DNA from 4 places in the Eubacterium sp. BL-380-WT-2B genome. Region 4 is predicted to be linked to each of the others. Evidence: riboswitches for the same ligand, from Rfam matches in the RefSeq annotation. Region 4 holds a riboswitch; each other region holds the start of a gene.
What was found. Region 4 has a riboswitch for cobalamin ahead of FYJ53_RS02540 (ABC transporter substrate-binding protein). Riboswitches for the same ligand answer to the same signal wherever they lie in the genome.
Positions count from the first base shown of each region.

Region 1 (4,709 bases), on a different contig from region 4:
TCCTTTTCACTGATATAATCAATGAGAGCCTCTGTAGTTGTTCCCGCATCAATAAAAACAAAGTCACTTTTTTTAATGAGCGAAGCCGCGTACTTGCCGATACGCTTTTTTTCCTCACTGTACTGGCCATGTTTGTAAGCCACATCATCTTCACTTGTCGTATAGCTGTTATCAACGGCTGTAGCGCCTCCATGAACCTTATTGATAAGGCCCATCTCGTGCAGGGCGGTTAAGTCCCGCCGCACCGTTGATTCTGAGCTTCCAAGCAGCTCAGTCAGTTCCTGCACTGTCACTGCTTTTTTGCTCTCCACGGTTTTTAAAATAATGTTAAATCTTTCCTCTGTTAACATCTCTTTGACCTCCGCAACTGTATATTATCACCATCTTCAGTCAATGTCAAGCATAATCATTCAAAAAACTTCAAAATAATTCAAAAAAACCCTTGTTTTTCTCTTGAATATGATTAGTAATGACTGAATTTGACTGTTTAAGCCTACCACGCCCGGGTATAAAAGTCAACAAACCAGAAACGCTGGCAGCCGGACCGACGCCCGAGGTTGTTTTCAAAAAATAAAAAAGAACCAAACACGCGATTTGGTTCTTTTTTATCAGTGATATGCATATACTAAATTTTTTCGATCATGACATCAGACGTTGTCGCCGTCCTTGATGTCAAAATAATCTGGTAAAAATTGCTGAACGTCGTTAATGCGGATTTCAAAATGGGAGTGCGGTCCGGTTGAATTACCAGTGCTGCCCATCAACGCAATAACCTGACCCTTTTCGACCCGGTCACCAACGCTTACCTTAAATTCGGAGTTATGACCCATTCTCAGGACGGTTTTTCCATCGTCCATCATAATGTCAACGCATAATCCGTAACCGCCAAATTCACTTGCCCGGATGACTGTACCACTCTGCGGTGCGTAGATCAGCGTACCCATTGAGTTCGCGATATCCACTGCAAAGCAGCCTGCGTGGCTTCCTGGCTTATCTAAAGCGGAAATATTACCGACTGCCGGTAAAATAAAATTGCCTTTCTTTGAAGACATGGTTGGGTACTGCTTCGTTCCCTTTGAAACAATCTGAGCCACTGGCTCTTTTGCAACTGTTTCGGATAAGGTTGTTTCACTCACAACCTTGCCGTCTTCATAGACGGTTTCGACTTCCTTATCAAGTTCTCCGTTCACACCTTGCTGTGTAACTACAGTTTGATCAACATATATATTTGGATCTTCCTGCTCAACGGTCTGGAAAGGTATGTCTTCTTTTTTAGTTGATGTTTTAGTCAGATTAATTTTTAAGATACTGGAGCTTGTCTCAGTCTCATTATTCTGGTTTTCTACATTCTCATTACTATTATTTTCAACGGTACCTTCAGCTGCTGGAGCTTCCTCTTGGGCTGGCTCATTGCTTTGGTCTCTTGCCACATCGGCTCCACCACGGCTTGCTACCTGGATTGGAGCGTTCGTACTCTCTTCACTCTTACTCGGATTAGTATTACCTGTTGCTAAAAGATTAGCGCACTCGTCCGGACTGTTTAAGTCCTCGAGCGGAAAATTCTTAGGCGTTTCTACAACGTCGCTCTGGATGTCGCATTTTACCAGCTTATCTGAATCTTGTACATTACCGATCTTATTAATTGCACCTGCAATACCGGCCTGTACCTGGTCAGATGAAGCCAGGTTCCCGACTTCCTGTCCGTCAACCTTCAATTGTACACCATGAACGCCGACCTGAAGATCCTGTGCGTTCAATGCATCAGTAAATTCTTCTTCTGAAAACATTGGTTTATTAAATGTGATGCTCTTTTTAATCTGTATATCATTGTAGACATATGCTGTTTCTATCGACGTTTTCGATCGCATATCCTGCTCTACCTGATCCAGACTCTGTGTAAACACAGCTGCATCTTTGGTATAGCCTAAAACCTCTCCGTCAACCATTACCTTGTAACCAAGACAGGTTGAAGAAAAGAATCCGAGAAGAAGCGCTACACAGAAACCTGTGAATACGACTTTTTCTCTTTTGCTCAAGTGCTTGGCGTAATGCGCAAGCTTCTTAAAAAACATTTGAAGCTTGCCACTTGAGCGATGGCTTTCGTTGCTAATGCCTAATCACCACCCTCCTATATAATTTTGACCAAATTGTAAAGTTATTTACAATTTAGATATATTTTAACATATCCTTTGGCACTTGCCAATACCTTAACCGAAATTACTTAATATTTTATGAAAAATTCATTAAAATATACGTATTTTAGGTTTAATCAAGGCGGTTCTCGCCCCTTTATCGGATATTTATTATTTTTTTCTTTACAACTAAAATTAAATTAAAGAGGAAAATATTGTTATAAGAAAACAAATTTACAAGAAGTCTCTTTTCAGGGCCGAATAAACCTTGACAAAATAAAATCAAAGGGATATGATAAGGATAACTTAATATTGTAAACATTATGTAAATGGGAAAAAGGTGAAAATCCTTTGCTGTAATCGCAGCTGTAATGCAATATGTCCTCTTAATATACCACTGTCCTCAGGATGGGAAGGTTGGGGGAATGCCATTGTAGAGCCAGAAGACCGGCATAATGTTTTCTTAAAACACTCCGATTTAGAGTTGTTTAAGAGATACGTTCTTTAATTGATTTCGTATTTTTTGCCTTCTCGAGCCGGAGAAGGCTTTTTTATTGTACTAAATGAAGGTGAGGTATTCCCATTGATCGAAATAAAAAAACAGGCAGAGGCTGCCAAAGAATTTAAAGGCGACACCGTCATCAAGAGCCTGATGACCCTCAAGCGCCAGCTTGAAGATAAACGTGAGCTGTTCGGTATTCATGAATATGCCTTTGCCAAAACCAGCGACCTGCTGTTTTCCATGGGCACAAGACTTTTGTGCGAGGGGAACCAGTGCGGTCATTACGGCGCCACCTGGGCCTGCCCGCCAGCGGTAGGCAGCTACAACAGCTGTGTTGCCAAATGCCGTTCCTACGAAAATGTCTGTTTGCTTTCAACCGTTACCGATTTAAAGGGCCAGTACGACTCCAGAGGCTGGCACCGGGCACGCATGGTCCACGAGGCCGCCACGGCAAAATCCGCCAGGCTTTTCAGAGCCCATTATCCAGGCGCGCTGGTGCTCTCTACAGAGGGTTGTATCATCTGCGACCAGTGCACCTACCCTGATGCCCCCTGCCGTTATCCCGACCAGATATTCCCTTCTGTGGAGGGCTACGGCATCGTGGTCATGGATCTGGCCAGCAAAACCGGCCTTTCCTATAATAATGGCCCCGAAACCGTCACCTATTTCAGCTTTGTGCTGTTTTAATCCCCATTCAGAAAGGAAAACCGCTATGAACCTGACCATTTCTTCCATTCCTTCTGCCGAGCTCTTGCCTCCCGCTTTCACTGTTTCCGATTTCCATACCCTCAAGGAAAAATACAGCGGCCTAAGAAAAAAGGCAGCCACAGCCTACTGCGCCCTGGATGGCGTCATCTCCCTCTTTCAGGCCATCGCCCAGGAAAAGGGGATTGACTTTAATCCTATGGTTTTCTACCCCATGTCCTCCTTTGTGAAAGAACGGGACATCTGCCGGTTGACAGAGATTCTGCTGGAAAGTGCCTTTTCTGCGGGAGAAAAAAGCGTGGACTTCAGCATCAATCTTTTTAACGCAGGCGTTATTTCCCTGTCCATCAAAACCAGACAGCCCTGCAGGCCCCTTTCTCAGTATACAGAGGAACTCCAGGCACTCACCGACGCCTATGAAGGTATCCGGGACACCCGCCGGATCGGCGGCCGGGAGCTCGCCTCCTTTATCCTGAGACGCAGCCCCGAAAAGAATGAGGGGTGTTTCGGAAGTGACCTGTTATACGTCCGTTTTTAAAATTTTTTCAGCGGTTTCCTCATCAATGATAAGGTGACGCGCGAACCCCGTATTCAGACAGCCGATGGCCGACCCTACATTCGCTCCCACAGGCACAATACCAACAAAATTCTTAATTTTAGAAAGCGGTGCCAGCGGAATCTGAATGGCAAAATCATCCTCCCCTTTAATCTGCTGGCCTTTCCAGTTAAAAAAGTAAGACAGAATATTAGAAGTGGCCCGCTCCGTAATCAGCCGCCGCCCAAAACGCAGGGCTGTGGCGTGGTCTGGTACACAGGGATATCCCCCTAGGGTCACTAAGGCTGTGTCTGTCTTTTTCCACAGGGCCAGAATGCTGTTGTAATTATCCGTCGTCACAAACAAATCCCGCTCCTGCTTCGTAGTCGGGAAAGCCGGTGAGATCAGAAAATCCGCCTCAAAGCCAGTTTTCCGTGCAAAATCTGTGGCCAGCTCATTGGGATGGTAGCCCTTGTGGGGCACTGTGGCAGTCCCGATCAAAGGACAGACCTTTCCGCTATACTGTTCAGTGAGCTCCCGGTTCGCTAAAATATCAATGATCCGGCTGATATTATACCCCCAGCCAAGTCCCAGGATACGGGTTTTTGGAAGAAGTTCCAGAAGAAAATCCACAGCTGCCTCATAGAGGCGTTCCTGAGTTTCATTTTTATCGTCCATACAGCTCACGACCTGGCAGCTTTTTAAGCCAAACCGGTTGCACATCTCCCGGCTTTTTCCAATGCTGGTGCTGTCAAAAGACTTAATCTCAATTTTAACAATTCCCTCCCTGCGAGCCTTGTTCAGCAGATTGCTGACCGAAGGCCTCGAGATACCC
Region 1 is NZ_VUMP01000006.1:356,867-361,575, forward strand. It holds gene FYJ53_RS14000 (DeoR/GlpR family DNA-binding transcription regulator) at 1-350, opposite strand, end outside; gene FYJ53_RS14005 (peptidoglycan DD-metalloendopeptidase family protein) at 648-2,072, opposite strand; cobalamin riboswitch at 2,428-2,603, shown strand; gene FYJ53_RS14010 (DUF2284 domain-containing protein) at 2,716-3,321, shown strand; gene FYJ53_RS14015 (hypothetical protein) at 3,347-3,877, shown strand; gene FYJ53_RS14020 (sugar-binding transcriptional regulator) at 3,860-4,709, opposite strand, start outside.
Region 1: linked by a shared signal. The riboswitch ahead of FYJ53_RS14010 (DUF2284 domain-containing protein) and the one ahead of FYJ53_RS02540 (ABC transporter substrate-binding protein) in region 4 are both predicted to bind cobalamin.

Region 2 (4,709 bases), on a different contig from region 4:
CGGCCGTGTGACCGACTCCCAGGGACGGACCATCGACTTTAAAAACACCATTATCATCATGACCAGCAACATCGGCTCCGAATACCTGCTGGAAGGCATCGACGCCGAAGGCAACATTCTGGTCGAAACCGAGGAAGCGGTCATGAATTCCCTGAAAAATTACTTCAGGCCCGAATTCCTCAACCGTATTGATGAGATCGTGCTGTACAAGCCGCTCACCAAGCGCTCCATCGGCAGAATTGTCGACCTGATGATGGCCGAGCTCCAGAAACGCCTGGATGATAAGCGCATTGTGGTAAAACTCAGTGAAGACGCCAAGGAAGCCGTCATCGACCAGGGCTATGACCCGAGCTACGGCGCCCGTCCGCTGAAGCGTTTTTTACAGAAGAATATTGAAACCATGATCGGCAAGGAAATTATCCGGGGCAACCTGGATGAGGACCAGGTGGTCACCGTTGACTTTAAGGACGGCCACTTTGTCATCGAAAAATAAAAGAGCAAAGTCTGAGACCGGCGCAAACCTGCGCTGGTCTTTTTTTATGCAAAAAAGAGGAAGGCAGAAGCTTTAAACAGCAGGAAAAGACATGACCAGAGCCGGAAACCATGCTATAATCAAACCATAAACTGCCGCAGGCAATGGGTAAGGCCGACTGGTTTTACCTGCAGAGGCGCTGTGGAAAAGAATTTGATTTTTGGAGGAACGAGGATGAGTGAGCCCTTATATTTTAAGACCCGCGAGGCTTTCAGAGACTGGCTGTCCCACAACTGCCAGTCCAGCGAAGGCGTCTGGCTGGTGTTTGGAAAGACAAAAGCCCTGGTGACCGTAAAAGCTGGCGAGGCGCTGGAGGAAGCCCTGTGCTTTGGATGGATTGACGGCCAGATGAAAAAAGTAGACGGCCAGTCCTACATCAAGTATTTTTCCGCGCGCAGAAAGAACAGCAAATGGTCCGCGAAAAACAAGGCTTTGGCAGAAAGCCTTGAAAAACGCGGGTTGATGACAGACATCGGCAGGGAAAAGATCGAGGAGGCAAAGAAAAACGGCCAGTGGGACAGCGCCGCAGGGCCCTCACCCGTCACAGAGGAGCAGATTGAGGCAGTGGCCCGGCTGCTGCGGGAAAACGAACAGGCTCATAAAAACTTCCTGAATATGCCGCCTTCTGTAAAAAAGACCTACACAAGAGCTTATCTTGACGCCAAAACGGAAGCCGGCCGGGCCAAGCGCCTGGCGTGGATGGCCGGGCGGCTGGAGAAAAATTTAAAGCCAATGTGATCCGGGAAAGCAGGAGAATCGATTGTGAAATCAAGAGCGCTTTTTCACGCTGCCTGCGGCGCTGCCATCCTCTGCCTGATAGCGGCCGTGTTTTTTGGCCTGCGGGGTAATACCACTAAAACAAAGGTGGTGATCGACAAGCCCTCACCCTGTACACAGGAGCAGATAGAAGCCGCGGCGCATGCTGTTAAACGGGACTTTCAACGGCATTTTGGCTGGGAGCTTCTCGAGCTGACCTACGAGGACTGCGGTGTCTTGGAAAATGGAAAAAGCACTGTGCTTTTTAAATCAGTGATCCGTACCGGCTTCCTGACAGATGGCAGCGTTCCGCCGCGCAGTATGGTGTATTGGCGCTTTTGGGTCGCCCAACGGCCTGAAGGCAGTGGCTGGTATGTGGTGAGCTGTGGGTATGGGTAAAAGCCGTGCCCCAGAGATTGATAAGCGAGGTGAAGCATGAAAAATTTTAGTATGCCGGAAACGGTCAGTCCGTTTTTGGAGCAGGAGGAGCTGGAACGGTTAAGCCAGAGCCTTGAGAAAAACATCTCCCGGGAAGAGGCAGAGGCATTCCTTCGCCGGGTTCCGCTGCGGCCAGGGGCAGCGCCCGAAGAGAGAGCCAGGTGGGTTGAGCGCCTGTCAGAGGAGCTGGAGACAAACTTTGACCAGGAGACCATTGTCAAAATAAGAATGGGCTGCCACTGCAACGAAAATGGCCGGCTGGAGGAAACCGCCGAGACTTTCAAGGCGCTATACCAGTCCAAAGGGCAGGATCTGGCACGCTTTGTCAGCCACCTCAACGAGAGCGGGGCGGGCTGGAGCATCAAGGGCGGCGCACTGTATACCAGGATGTTTACCTGCGAGTGTCCCATGCTGGAAAGGGCCGGGACCTCCCCATCGCTGACCTGGTGCTATTGTACTGCCGGGTACAGCAAAGCCTTCTTTGAAGCCGTATTTGAGCGCCCGGTGGAGGTCGAGCTGCTCCAGACCATCAAGCAGGGGCATGACTGCTGCCTGCTGAAGGTTACAGGAATCCTTTAAAATAAAGCGGATAAAATGCAATCTTAAGCCCGGGGGCGAGCTGTTCCTTACGCTCATCTCTAAGAGTAGCTATGGCTATAAACAGGCAGACAGCAGCCGGCGCGTTGACGCCAACACCCTGCTCTCGGAAAAAAGCGGTACTGAGACGGGCGTGCCCCACCTCTATGTGGATCTGGCAGACATAAAACGCTTTTTTAAAGCCTGGCACCTTGAGGACAGCCTGAGAGAATCCTGCGTCTATAACCCTGCGGAGCCGCAGTATTACAGCAGCCACTGGAGCCTTATCGTCAGAAAATAAATCTCCCCGGTTGGATATTGACAAGTATAATAGAAGCAGGTATAATGATAAAAACAGAATAACCTTTGAGGTGCTTAGCAATAAGAGAATAGGGAAACCGGTGTGAGTCCGGTGCGAACCCATCACTGTAAACAGGGACAAAGCCTGAAAAGCCACTGGAGCAATCCGGGAAGGCGGGCCGCGGAGGAGCTGTAAGCCAGGAGACCTGCCTTAAAGAAGAAATACGTGCAGGGGGAGAATGCAGCGGCGTGTTTGAATAAATGAAATCTCGGAAAATGGGACCGATGAGCAGAGTGCTTATCGGTTTTTTTATTTGCCGAAAAGTTAGATGTGCCTGTGTTTTCTGGGAGATGTTGACATCCAAAAGGATTTAACATAAATTTTTAATTTAATGGAGGAAAAAATGAAGAAGAGAGTGATTGCACTGATGTGCGCGTTGCTTCTGCTGGTTCCGGTCTTTGCCGGGTGCAGCCAGAGCGGGGATTCGAGTGAGGCGAAAAGCATTACCGTGGTGGATGATACCGGGCGCGAGGTAACCATTCCCCAGCCCCTTGAGAAAGTGGTGGTGGCCAACCGCTACAATTCTGAGCTGATCCGCGGGATCGGCGCCATCGACAAGGTGGTGGCGGTGGATAAGAACACAGCCCAGGACCGTGTGTACTGGAGCCAGTTCGACCCGGATAATGTTATCGGAAAGGGCCAGAGCGAGCTGAATTATGAAAAGATTGCCGAGCTGGGCGCCCAGGTGCTCATCACCCCGGACAACGGCACATGGGAAGAGGACATTAAAAAGCTGGAGCCCTTCGGCATTCAGGTTGTCGTGGTATCCGGCTATAACAATGCCGAGCTGCCAAAGGAAATCGAGATTCTGGGCAAGCTGTTTGGCAAGGAAAAGGAAGCCGAGAAGCTGACAAAATTTTACCAGGATAACATGGACATGGTGGCCGAAAAAATTAAGGACGTCAAGGGAAGCAAAAAGGTGTACTGGGAATACGGCGACCCAAATACCACCTGCATACCGGGAACCAGCAATGACGGCTGGAACAGCATGCTTTTAAACGCCGGGGCTGTCAATATTTTCGGCGACCCTACCATTACCGGCAAGACCATTGACCCGGAAAAGATTCTGTTAGAGGACCCGGACCTTATCATCAAGACTTCATCCGGCCCGGCCCTCAAAAATACCGGCGTTTACACGCCGCCCACAGCGGAGGACTACAGCACCATCTCCTCCGAAATGCTGAGCCGCGCAGGCTGGTCCGATCTAAAGGCGGTCCAGAATGACGATTTCTATGTGACAACAGGCTTCTGCGCCGGCGGACTGGGCAAAATGATCGGGACGGTTTATACCGCGAAATGGTTATACCCTGAGCAGATGAAGGATGTTGACCCCGACGCGATCTTTGACGAATGGATGGAAATCCAGGGGGTTGATCCGGTAGAAGGGCATGTTTTTCAGGTTAAGCATCAATAGTAATGGAAAAGCAGCAGACATTAAAAGCCTATCATAAAAAAAGAGCGGCGTTGATGCTGGCAGCAGTGATCCTTTTGATCATTGCTGCTTTTTCCAGCTGCTTTGTCGGCGTTGCCAATGTGACCGTGGGGCGGGTGTTTGCGACCCTGCTGCCCGGCGGCCACTTTATGGGTGCGGCGGCGCTGAACCAGACCGAGCTCACTGTGCTCATGCAGCTGCGCCTGCCGCGCATTACCATGGCGCTGGTTTCCGGCATCGGCCTGGGCATCAGCGGCCTGGTCATGCAGGCCATCACCGGCAATAAGATGGCAAGCCCCTTTACCACCGGGCTTTCAAACGCCGCGGCCTTCGGGGCATCGCTGGCCATTATTTTCGGCTTTACGCCCTTTGGCAGCAATCAGGTGGGCACTGTCATGATGGCCTTTGTGCTGGCCTTTATCTGTGCCGCCATGGTGTACGGCATCGCCTCGGCCAAGGGCATGGGAAAAACAACGATCATCCTGATCGGCATTGCCCTCAACTATTTCTTTTCAGCCCTGAATGCCAGCATGCAGTATGTGGCCAACGAGCAGCAGCTCTCCGCCATTGTCCACTGGACCTTTGGCAGCCTCTCGGAGATCACCTGGGAGCAG
Region 2 is NZ_VUMP01000003.1:167,167-171,875, forward strand. It holds gene clpB (ATP-dependent chaperone ClpB) at 1-493, shown strand, start outside; gene FYJ53_RS06925 (YdeI family protein) at 707-1,270, shown strand; gene FYJ53_RS06930 (hypothetical protein) at 1,295-1,687, shown strand; gene FYJ53_RS06935 (DUF6144 family protein) at 1,724-2,305, shown strand; gene FYJ53_RS06940 (hypothetical protein) at 2,289-2,579, opposite strand; cobalamin riboswitch at 2,655-2,831, shown strand; gene FYJ53_RS06945 (ABC transporter substrate-binding protein) at 3,007-4,077, shown strand; gene FYJ53_RS06950 (iron ABC transporter permease) at 4,080-4,709, shown strand, end outside.
Region 2: linked by a shared signal. The riboswitch ahead of FYJ53_RS06945 (ABC transporter substrate-binding protein) and the one ahead of FYJ53_RS02540 (ABC transporter substrate-binding protein) in region 4 are both predicted to bind cobalamin.

Region 3 (4,709 bases), on a different contig from region 4:
TTGGAAGCGCCGTATGTGATGGTGCTGGGTAAAAGAATAGAGAGCATCCGGTATGTATCACTGATGCCGTGACGCCGGTTTTCAAAGCGCTTTTCATAAGCCTCACGGTGTTCCGGCAGGCGGCTGTCAAAGATTACCTGAGCATTTTTACCGTGGGAGCAGAAAATAAGATTGTTGTCCTGCAGCAGACGCAGGGCTTTTCGAACGGAATTACGACTGGCACCCATTTGTTTGCTGATTTTTGGTTCAGATGGCAGGGCGTCACCCAGTTTTAATTTGCCGTTGTAAATATCATCCTCAATCTTTCTGCAAATAAATAGATACAATGGAATTTCTTTTTTCAAAATACAATCTCCTTTTGGGGGTATTTTAACAGTATAACATCATTTGCTAAAACTTACATCTAAATTGAGAAAAAATTATAAAGAAATTCTTTTTCGGTCAGCCTTTACCATATCGGAATTAGATGTGTGTTCCTCTGAATGAGGTGTACCCATTTTGAAGAGAATTAAACACATGAAAAATATTTTTAAGGTAACAGAAATTTGAAAATATTTTAAAATGGGTTTTTCACATTGCAAATTCGGGTAAAAATAAGAAAACAAATAAAAAGGATATAATTGGTTGAATTAAAATGATAACTTCAATTGCAGATAAAAAGTTTTTAAATAAAGAGATTGCTTTGACAGGAGATTCGATTTATAATAAAGTATATATATTGGGAAAACTAAATAGAAATTGCGGCATCCGGAAAGTGCTGGCACACTTATCCGGCTTGCGCAGGTGCACAACCACCATACACAACGGCCCTGGGGGGCACGTACCGCATTACTTATTATAGGCTATTTTTGTGCTAAAAACAAGAGGACACCCTATAAATAAGTGGGCTTATTTGTGTTAGCATTTTATAAAAGTGTCATATAACTGTGCATGGTTGGTTTTATCCTGCACAGTTTTTTTATTTGGTTTTCCCTGAAATTTAGGAGAAGACAATGGAATCAAGGTTAGATCAAAAGGCAATTGGCCAGCGCATCCGGCAGCGTAGAACTTTTTTAAACATGAGCCGTGAGGATTTGGCGCGAAAAATAGGGATTACACAGACTTTTTTAACGGACATCGAGCTGGGAACCAAAGGCTTTTCGCTAAAGAGTCTTGAACGTTTCTGTGAAGCGTTAAAAATGTCTTCAGATAGCATCCTGTTTGGCAAAAGTCTGGATGAAAAAGAAAAAAACACTGCACTGCTTGATATTCTGGAGCATTGCCCCGATGAAAAAAAGGAATACGCAGAAAGAATGATGATGCTCTTTTTAATGAGCCATGAAACAGAAAACTAGCATGGATGTATAAAATGACCGGACTCAGGAAAAGAGACCGGTTTTTTATTGCCTGTAATCCGATTACAGAAAATATGTAAAATATTCGGTGGAATTGGCAAAAAACTGCTTATTTCCCATAAAAAGGGGTAGCGCCTGAGTCGGATTGGTGATATAATTGGAAACGAAAATTAAATAGGAAAGACTAATGTAAAATCTGTTTTGGATTCTTTCGTTTTTGCCCTGGTAAAAACAAAGGATAAAGGGAATCTGGTGAAAATCCAGAGCGATCCGGTCACTGTAATTCGTTAAGTCTCCTTATGATGCCACTGGAATGAAAACCGGGAAGGCAAGGAGAATATAATGCGATGAGTCAGGAAACCTACTGGACAGAGTGCTAATAATTACCTCCAGGGAAAAGGGAACTTAGTAACGTTAATTTAATTGTAGTATCCGCAATAGACAGCGTGGATAAATAATTCTGTTGACAAACCTCTTTTTTACGGAGACGTAATGAAGAGGTTTTTATTTGTTTTTAATGAATGTTTGATTGAAGGAGAAGGATTGAAATGAAATTAGTTGTAGTGGGAATCAATCATAAAGACACACCTCTGGAAATCAGGGAAAAGGGTGCTTTTATCAAGCGGACCGTAAAAGAGGGTATTGCAAGCCTTCTGGAAGAGGCGTGTATCGAAGAGGTGATCATTCTTTCTACCTGTAATCGAAGCGAAATTTATGTGGCGACCCGCGACGTTGAAGCAGCGGACCAGGCGCTGAGAAATTTTTACATCGAGGAGAAATCCGGCGATCTCGAAAATTATCTGTTCTGTGAAAAGGGCAGAGAAGCCATCCTTCACCTTTACCGGGTAGTGACCGGGCTGGATTCAATGATCCTGGGTGAGGACCAGATCTTGGGCCAGGTAAAGGATGCCCTTGAATTATCCCAGTCTGTTCACGGCTGCGGAAAATACTTAACCAAGGCTTTCAGAGAAGCCGTCACCTTTGCCAAGAAGGTTAAAACCGTTTATAAAATCTCCGAGACCCCGCTTTCCCTGAGCTCGACAGCGGTTAAGCACGTTAAAAGAAGTTATGAGGACTATGCGGATAAAAAGGTGCTGATCATCGGTTCTGGAAAAATGGGGCTTCTGGCACTGCGTTATATGGCGGCAGAGGGCTTTAACAGCGTTTATATGACCAACCGTACCTATCATCCGGGGGATGAATACCGTGATATTTATGAGGGTGTTAACATGATCCGCTACGAGGACCGCTATGAAGCCATTGGGGATATCGATGTAATTATCTCGGCGACAGCCTCACCCCACGTGGTCTTAAAACGGGAGCTCATGCCCGAGCGCAAAAAGCCGCTCATGGTCATTGACCTGGCGCTGCCAAGGGATATTGAGGAAGCCATCTCGGAGATGGATCAGGTTGAGCTGCTGACCATTGACAATTTTAAAGATATTATTGATGAAAAAATGCACTACCGTGAGCGGGTGGCAGAAAAGATCGCCCTTGAGATCGAAGAGGAAATCGATGGCCTCATGGTCTGGATTACCAAGTCCAAGGTAGACAACATGGTGGCACATTTTAACCAGGTTTCCGGACAGCTGGCGGACGAAACCATTGAGATTCTCAACAAGCGCTATCAGTTTGAGGGGAAGGACAAGGAATTTCTTGAAAAAATCGTCCATTCAAAATTCCGTGAAATGGTAATGCCGTCCATCAGGCAGCTAAAAACACTGGACAGCGAGGACGATATTCTGCGCTTTGAGAAAACACTGGCTTTTTTATTTTCAGGTGGCAATGCGGAGGCGGCCCAATGAAAGGGCCGATTCTGCTCAACTTTACCGGGAAAAGGGCCCTTGTAATCGGCGGCGGGAAGGTAGGAATGCGGCGCGCGGAAACCCTAGCCGGGTATGGGTGTTCTGTGACCTGCGTGGATAAAAACATGGAGGTTCCGGAAAAGCCGGTTGAGAACATCCGTTATGTCAAAGCATACTGCCGGATCGAGACAGCCCTTGACGGCATGGATCTTGTCGTGGCGGCGACAGACCAGCGTGAGCTGAATGCCCGGATTCTTGAAAACTGTAAAATACGCGGTATCTGGTGCAACGTTTCAGACGACCCCGAGCATTCGGACTTTATTTTTCCCTCAGTGGTAAAGCGCGGGGATTTGACGATCTCGGTCTGTACCGATGGGGCCAGTCCAACGCTGACCACCCAGATAAAAAGGGAGCTGGAAGAAAAATATGATGAAAGCTATGCAGAGCGTCTCAGGCTGCTTAAGCAGCTGAGGCTGCATATTTTGAAAACGGAAACCTCACCGGATGAAAAAAAAAGACAGCTCAAGGGGCTGACAGCGTTAACCATTGAAGAATTGCAGAGAGAAGTGGAGAAAATATGAAAATAATTGTAGGCTCAAGAGGCAGTAAGCTGGCAGTGGTCCAGACCAACTGGCTTCTTGAGGAGTTAAGAAAAGCAAACCCGGAGGTCGATTTTGAACTCAAAATCATCAAGACAAAGGGCGATAAGATACAGCACAAAGCCCTTGATAAAATTGGGGATAAGGGTATTTTTACCAAAGAGCTGGAGGATGCCCTCTTAAGCGGTGAAATCGATATGGCGGTTCACAGCATGAAGGATATGCCCTCTGCGCTGCCCGATGGGCTCACACTTTCGGTGCCGCCCATGCGGGAAGACCCGAGAGATGTGCTGCTGACACCGCATAAAATCAGCGCCATCCAGGAGCTGCCCGAAAATGCAGTCATCGGTACCGGGAGCAAACGCCGGATTTATCAGCTGAAAAATATCCGAAAGGATTTTGAAGTGGTGGGAATCCGCGGAAATATTGATACCCGTATCCGGAAAATGAAAGAGCAGGGACTGGATGGCATTATTCTGGCGGCGGCGGGACTTAAACGCATCGGTGCTTATGAGAGCGGGGATTATACCTGCCTTCCCCTTGATCCATGCCAGTTTGTATCGGCCCCAGCCCAGGGGATTCTGGCAGTGGAAATCCGTGAGGATAACGAAACTGTCAAGGCACTCATGGAATCTGTCAGCAACCCGGTTACCAAGGCGCAGATGACAGCGGAACGCCAGTTTTTGATCAGTCTAAATGGCAGCTGTCATATCCCTATCGGGGCATACTGTGATGTGGAGGGTGAAAAACTGACCCTTTACGGACTTTTCGGCAACGAAGACGGCACAATTCTATACAAAGGACAGACAGAGGGAGCCATGGGCGAGGAAGCAAAAATGGGAGACCGTCTGGCAAAGGAACTGAAAGAAATGGTAGAAGCAAAAATCAAACCGGGCACCGTCTATCTGGCTGGCGGCGGCTGCGGTGATAAGGGACTGATCACCGTCAAGGCCATGGAAAAATTAAAGACC
Region 3 is NZ_VUMP01000007.1:295,669-300,377, reverse strand. It holds gene FYJ53_RS15865 (GntR family transcriptional regulator) at 1-344, opposite strand, end outside; gene FYJ53_RS15860 (helix-turn-helix domain-containing protein) at 993-1,334, shown strand; cobalamin riboswitch at 1,530-1,718, shown strand; gene hemA (glutamyl-tRNA reductase) at 1,883-3,139, shown strand; gene FYJ53_RS15850 (bifunctional precorrin-2 dehydrogenase/sirohydrochlorin ferrochelatase) at 3,136-3,720, shown strand; gene hemC (hydroxymethylbilane synthase) at 3,717-4,709, shown strand, end outside.
Region 3: linked by a shared signal. The riboswitch ahead of hemA (glutamyl-tRNA reductase) and the one ahead of FYJ53_RS02540 (ABC transporter substrate-binding protein) in region 4 are both predicted to bind cobalamin.

Region 4 (4,709 bases):
GACACGAGAATCCCGATGGGCACCTCGGTCTCGGGCAGCAGGGTGCGGGCCAGCACATCGGCCCAGATCAGAAAAATGCCGCCGGTCAGGGCGCTCAGGGGCACCAGCTTGCGGTGGTCGGTGCCAAATACCATGCGCACCGCGTGGGGCACCACCAGCCCGATGAATCCAATGGTGCCGGATGCGTACACACACAGGCCAATAATGAGCGAGGTCAGGACCAGGTACACATGGCGGTAGGTGTTCAGGTTGGTGCCCAGGGTGATGGACACATCGTCGCCCAGGAGCATGAGGTTCAGGGGGCGGTGCTGGCTCCAGAAAAAGAGGGTGCTGGCCGCCACCACGACAAAGATGACCAGTGTGGGGCCCCACTTGGCCCCGGACAGGCTGCCAAGCATCCAGAAGGTGAGCTGCTGGGTGGTGTTGGGGTCGTTGGCCATAAAGACCATAAAATTGGAGAAAGCCATGCACAGGGCGCCCAGGGCCATGCCGGAAAGGATGAGCTTGACGGAGTTGGCCGGCCCGCCAATGTTGGCCACTGCCACCACCAGCATGGAGATCAGAAAGGCCCCGATAAAGGCGCACACACCCACACCGCTGCCGCCGAGCACAGCGCCCAGCCCAAAGAACAGGGCTGTGGTCGCCCCCAGCGACGCCCCGGAGGAGATGCCCAGCACATAGGGCTCTGCCAGCGGGTTCTTGACAATGGCCTGCATGACCACGCCGCAGATGGACAGGCCCATACCCACAGCCAGCCCCATGACTACCCTCGGAAAGCGGATCAACCACACCACGTTGTGGGCCGCGCCCCTGGCGTAGGCACTCAGGCTGTCCAGATGGAAGAGCTCGTAGCCGATGACGCTGTACACATCCCGGATGGACAGGTCCATGGAGCCGATGGTAACCGCTGCCAGGGCCGAGAGGATCAGCAGCCCCAGCATGACCACGCATACAAACACATAAAAGGGCTGGCTCTGGAGCCGCCCTTTATCTTTGATCAGTGCGCTTTGTCTCATAAAAAAGCCCGCTGACTAGTTCAGGTTTAAATCTGGGTACATCCCATTCGCGATGGTATGAATGCCGTCGATGGTACGCACACCGCTGCAGTACATCTGCCCCAGCTCGATGGGGATCACCCGGTTGTTCTTCACTGCGTCGATGTCGGCAAAGGCCGCGTTGTTCATGATGGCGTCCTTTGTCTGGGCGGCCATGTCCTGGTCGTCACGGTCCATATAGACTGCGAAGATGACTTCCGGATTGGCAGCGACCACGTCCTCCTCGCCCAGCTTGGACGCGTCCGGACTGGCCAGTGTGCCCTTAAGCTTGGTGACCATATCGCCTGCCAGTGTGGTGGCCCCATAATTGACAATCTGACCGCTCTGGTCCTCCATCACCAGTACTTTGGGGCTCTTGTTTTCCTTCTGGGCATAGGTCTCTGTCTGTTTCACAGCGTCCTTGATGGCGTTCACCAGTTCCCCGGCCTTATCCTCCACGTCAAAGATTTTGCCCAGGTTCTCAAAATCCTGGTACTCGTTATCCAGTGTTTTAGGGGACACTGCGCCGCTGTTGAGCATGTTGTAGCTGTTCACGCCCTGGCTCTGCCACTCCTTCATGCTGCCCAGGTTCTTGTCGGAGAACAGGGAGGTCCAGCTCAGGATCATATCCGGTTCCAGAGCAGTGGCGGCTTCCTTGCTGGGTTTGAATTCGGACAGATAGTTGACCTTGGCGAAAGCGTCCTTGTACGCTGGCTTCACCTCGTGATCCAGACCGCTGGCAGCCACAATTTTGTCCTCCAGGCCCAGGGCCAGCATGGTCTCGATGGCGTTCTGGTATACGGCCAGCACCTTTTCAGGCGCCTTTTCAAAGGTCATTTCCACAGGCTGCTTGTCGTAATCGTAGGTGGTGATGGTGACCGGATAATGGCCGTCTGTGCCGGCGCTCTGGCTGGCGCTGTCATTTCCCCCTGCGCTGCCGCACCCTGCCAACACGCCTGCCGCCAGCACTGCGGACAGGGCAATCCCTAAAAACTGTTTCTTCAAGCTTCTCATTTTTCTACCTCTTTCTTAAAAAATCATATAAAAAGAGCCTGCCGACACATCGCCGACAGGCTCCCATTTACCTATCTCAGGTTCTCCCAGTGACAATCCCCTCACCGGACAAACACGCGTAACACTAAAGGCAGGTCTCCTGACTCACAGCTCCTCCGCACTCCGCTCCCTTCCCGGCCCGAGGCCAGTGGTTTACTGCGGCGCGTCCCTGTTTACAGTGATGGGTTCGTACCGGATTCACACCGGTTTCCCTATTCTCCTTTTTCAAGGCACCCTCAATGGTTTGATTCAATTGTTAATATTAGTATAAGCGAACTTTTCAAAATTGTCAACTGCCGGCGCCCTGAATTTCCTCAGATTTTCCTGAGCACGTTCCAGAACGCCATGCCCAGCCCGTGGGGTACCACCTTGCCAAACACCCGCAGCCCGAAGCTTGCAAGGCCCGGCGTGGATACGGCCGCGCCCAGGCGGCTGTCCCTCATAGAGCGGCGCACAACCGTCTGGACGGTGCCCGCAAAGGGCAGGTGGCGCACCGCGGAGCGGTCCGCGTTGGCGCTGGCCCGCGGCACAAACTCGGTATTTTTGATCCAGTAGGGGCAGACCGCTGTCACCCTTATGCCCCGGCCGAACAGCTCCCAGCGCAGAGCTCTGGTGTAGCTTAGGAGGAAGGCCTTGGAGGCCGCGTACAGGTTCATGCCGGGCAGGGGCATAAAAGCCGCCACCGAGCAGATCTGCAAGATTCTCGCGCCTTTCTGCATGTACGGCAGTACCCTCAGGGTCATATCGACTGCTCCCCGGCAGTTTAAATCAATGAGGGCATTGCTGTCCGCTTCGGTCACCTCGGCGTAATTTCCCAGCTTCCCCATACCCGCGGCATTGACCAGCAGCCGCACGTCCGGCTGCTTCTCGGCCATCAGGGCTGTCAGCTCCGGAAAACTGCTGGTGTCTGTCAGGTCCATGACTACAGGCCTCACCGGTGTTTTTACTTCCCTGGCCAGCGCTTCCAGCCGTTCCCGCCTCCGGGCAACGGCCCAGATCTCATCCAGATGCTCACGTTCACTGATCTGTTTTACAAACTCGCGTCCAAGCCCGCTGGACGCCCCGGTCACTATGGCTATTCTCATAATCGCTCCTTCTTTCATCAGTGCTTCGGGCCTGCCTCTGGCAGCACCCTTTTTATGTACATACCACTTTCAGAAAAAAATAACCGAGCGCGCCTTTTTTATAAGAATCCCCCAAGATACAGGCTCAAAAGGCTCAAAACACCTTGGATACGTGTTTTGAGCCTTTTGAGATTCAGATCTCAGTCTGCTTTTTATATTTACAGCGGCAGGTCCTTCCGCCTGAAGACCAGGATGCCCAGGGTATACAGCACCACCGAGACTGCCGCCAGGGCCGCCATGCACAGGCCCACGGTGTCGCCTCCAGCGATGATCTCGGCAGGGTCAAACAGGCTGTACAGGGTCGTGTAGCGCACAACGTCCAGGTCCTCGCTGACGCCGGAGAGCATCATGAGCACCAGAAACAGAACGGGCAGGCCCCCGCCCAGGGCCAGGGACAGGCGGCTCTCGTTAAACAGGCAGGAGGCAGAGAAGCCAATGGCGCTGACGGCCAGCTGCATGAGCAGGGCGCCTGCGTTGACGAGCAGAAAGGCGCGGATGTCCAGATCGCCCGGGAACAGAGCCTGGCTGACCGCGATCCCCATAACGGTCACAAAGACCATGAGGAGGATATTGGACAGGATCAGGGCTGCGGCCTGGGTTGCGATGACCCTGGTCCGGGAATTAGGCGCGGACAGCAGGCAGGCCATGGCGCCGGAATCCACCAGCTTTGCCGCCGCGTTGTTGCTGGCGATAATGTTAAAAATCATGGGCACCATGATGACAATAAAGCCGTAAAAATAGGAGCCCAGAAAGCCCACAAGGCTTGTCTCAGCGCCAACGTCCAGGTTCATGGCGTTTATCATCTGCTGGGGCAGCATGTCCATCATCTCTTTTATGCCGTCCATGGAATCCGGGTTGAACATACTGATCTCAACACCCATATACATGGCCAGAATGGCCGCGAAGATGACAAGTATCCTGAGCTGTGATTTAAAGGTTTTTCTGAAAAGCGGCCCGCTAAGCATGATGTTTACCTCCGTAATACTGCATAAAAATATCCTCCAGATCCTGGGAGACCGTGTCCAACGCCATGACGTGGTAGCCGGTGAGCATTTTCAGAAAGCTGTCCATGCTCCCTGCCACCCGCACCTCCACAAGCTGGGGGTGCTCCCTCAGCTGGCGGGTGCCGTTGCACCGGGCCGCGAAATCTCCGGCCTCTTTAGCGGTGGCGAAGCTGACCTGGTAGATCTTGTGGCGCTCTGCCTTGAGGGAGGCCACACTGTCCAGGGCTGCCAGCTCCCCGGCGCGGATAATGCCCACCCGGTCACAGGTCCGCTCGACCTCCTCAAAGCTGTGGGAGGACATGAGAATGGTCGTGCCCTTTTTCTTCTCGTTCTGGATCAGGCGGATAAACCGGTTCTGCATGAGGGGGTCCAGCCCGCTGGTGGGCTCGTCGAGGATCAGGACCCCGGGGTCGTGCATGAAGGCGGACACCAGGCCCAGCTTCTGCTTGGTGCCCTTGGACATCTTACGGATCTTCCCTTTTGGGTTCAGGTCG
Region 4 is NZ_VUMP01000001.1:529,196-533,904, reverse strand. It holds gene FYJ53_RS02545 (iron ABC transporter permease) at 1-1,016, opposite strand, end outside; gene FYJ53_RS02540 (ABC transporter substrate-binding protein) at 1,032-2,048, opposite strand; cobalamin riboswitch at 2,160-2,340, opposite strand; gene FYJ53_RS02535 (SDR family oxidoreductase) at 2,402-3,172, opposite strand; gene FYJ53_RS02530 (ABC transporter permease subunit) at 3,370-4,176, opposite strand; gene FYJ53_RS02525 (ABC transporter ATP-binding protein) at 4,169-4,709, opposite strand, start outside.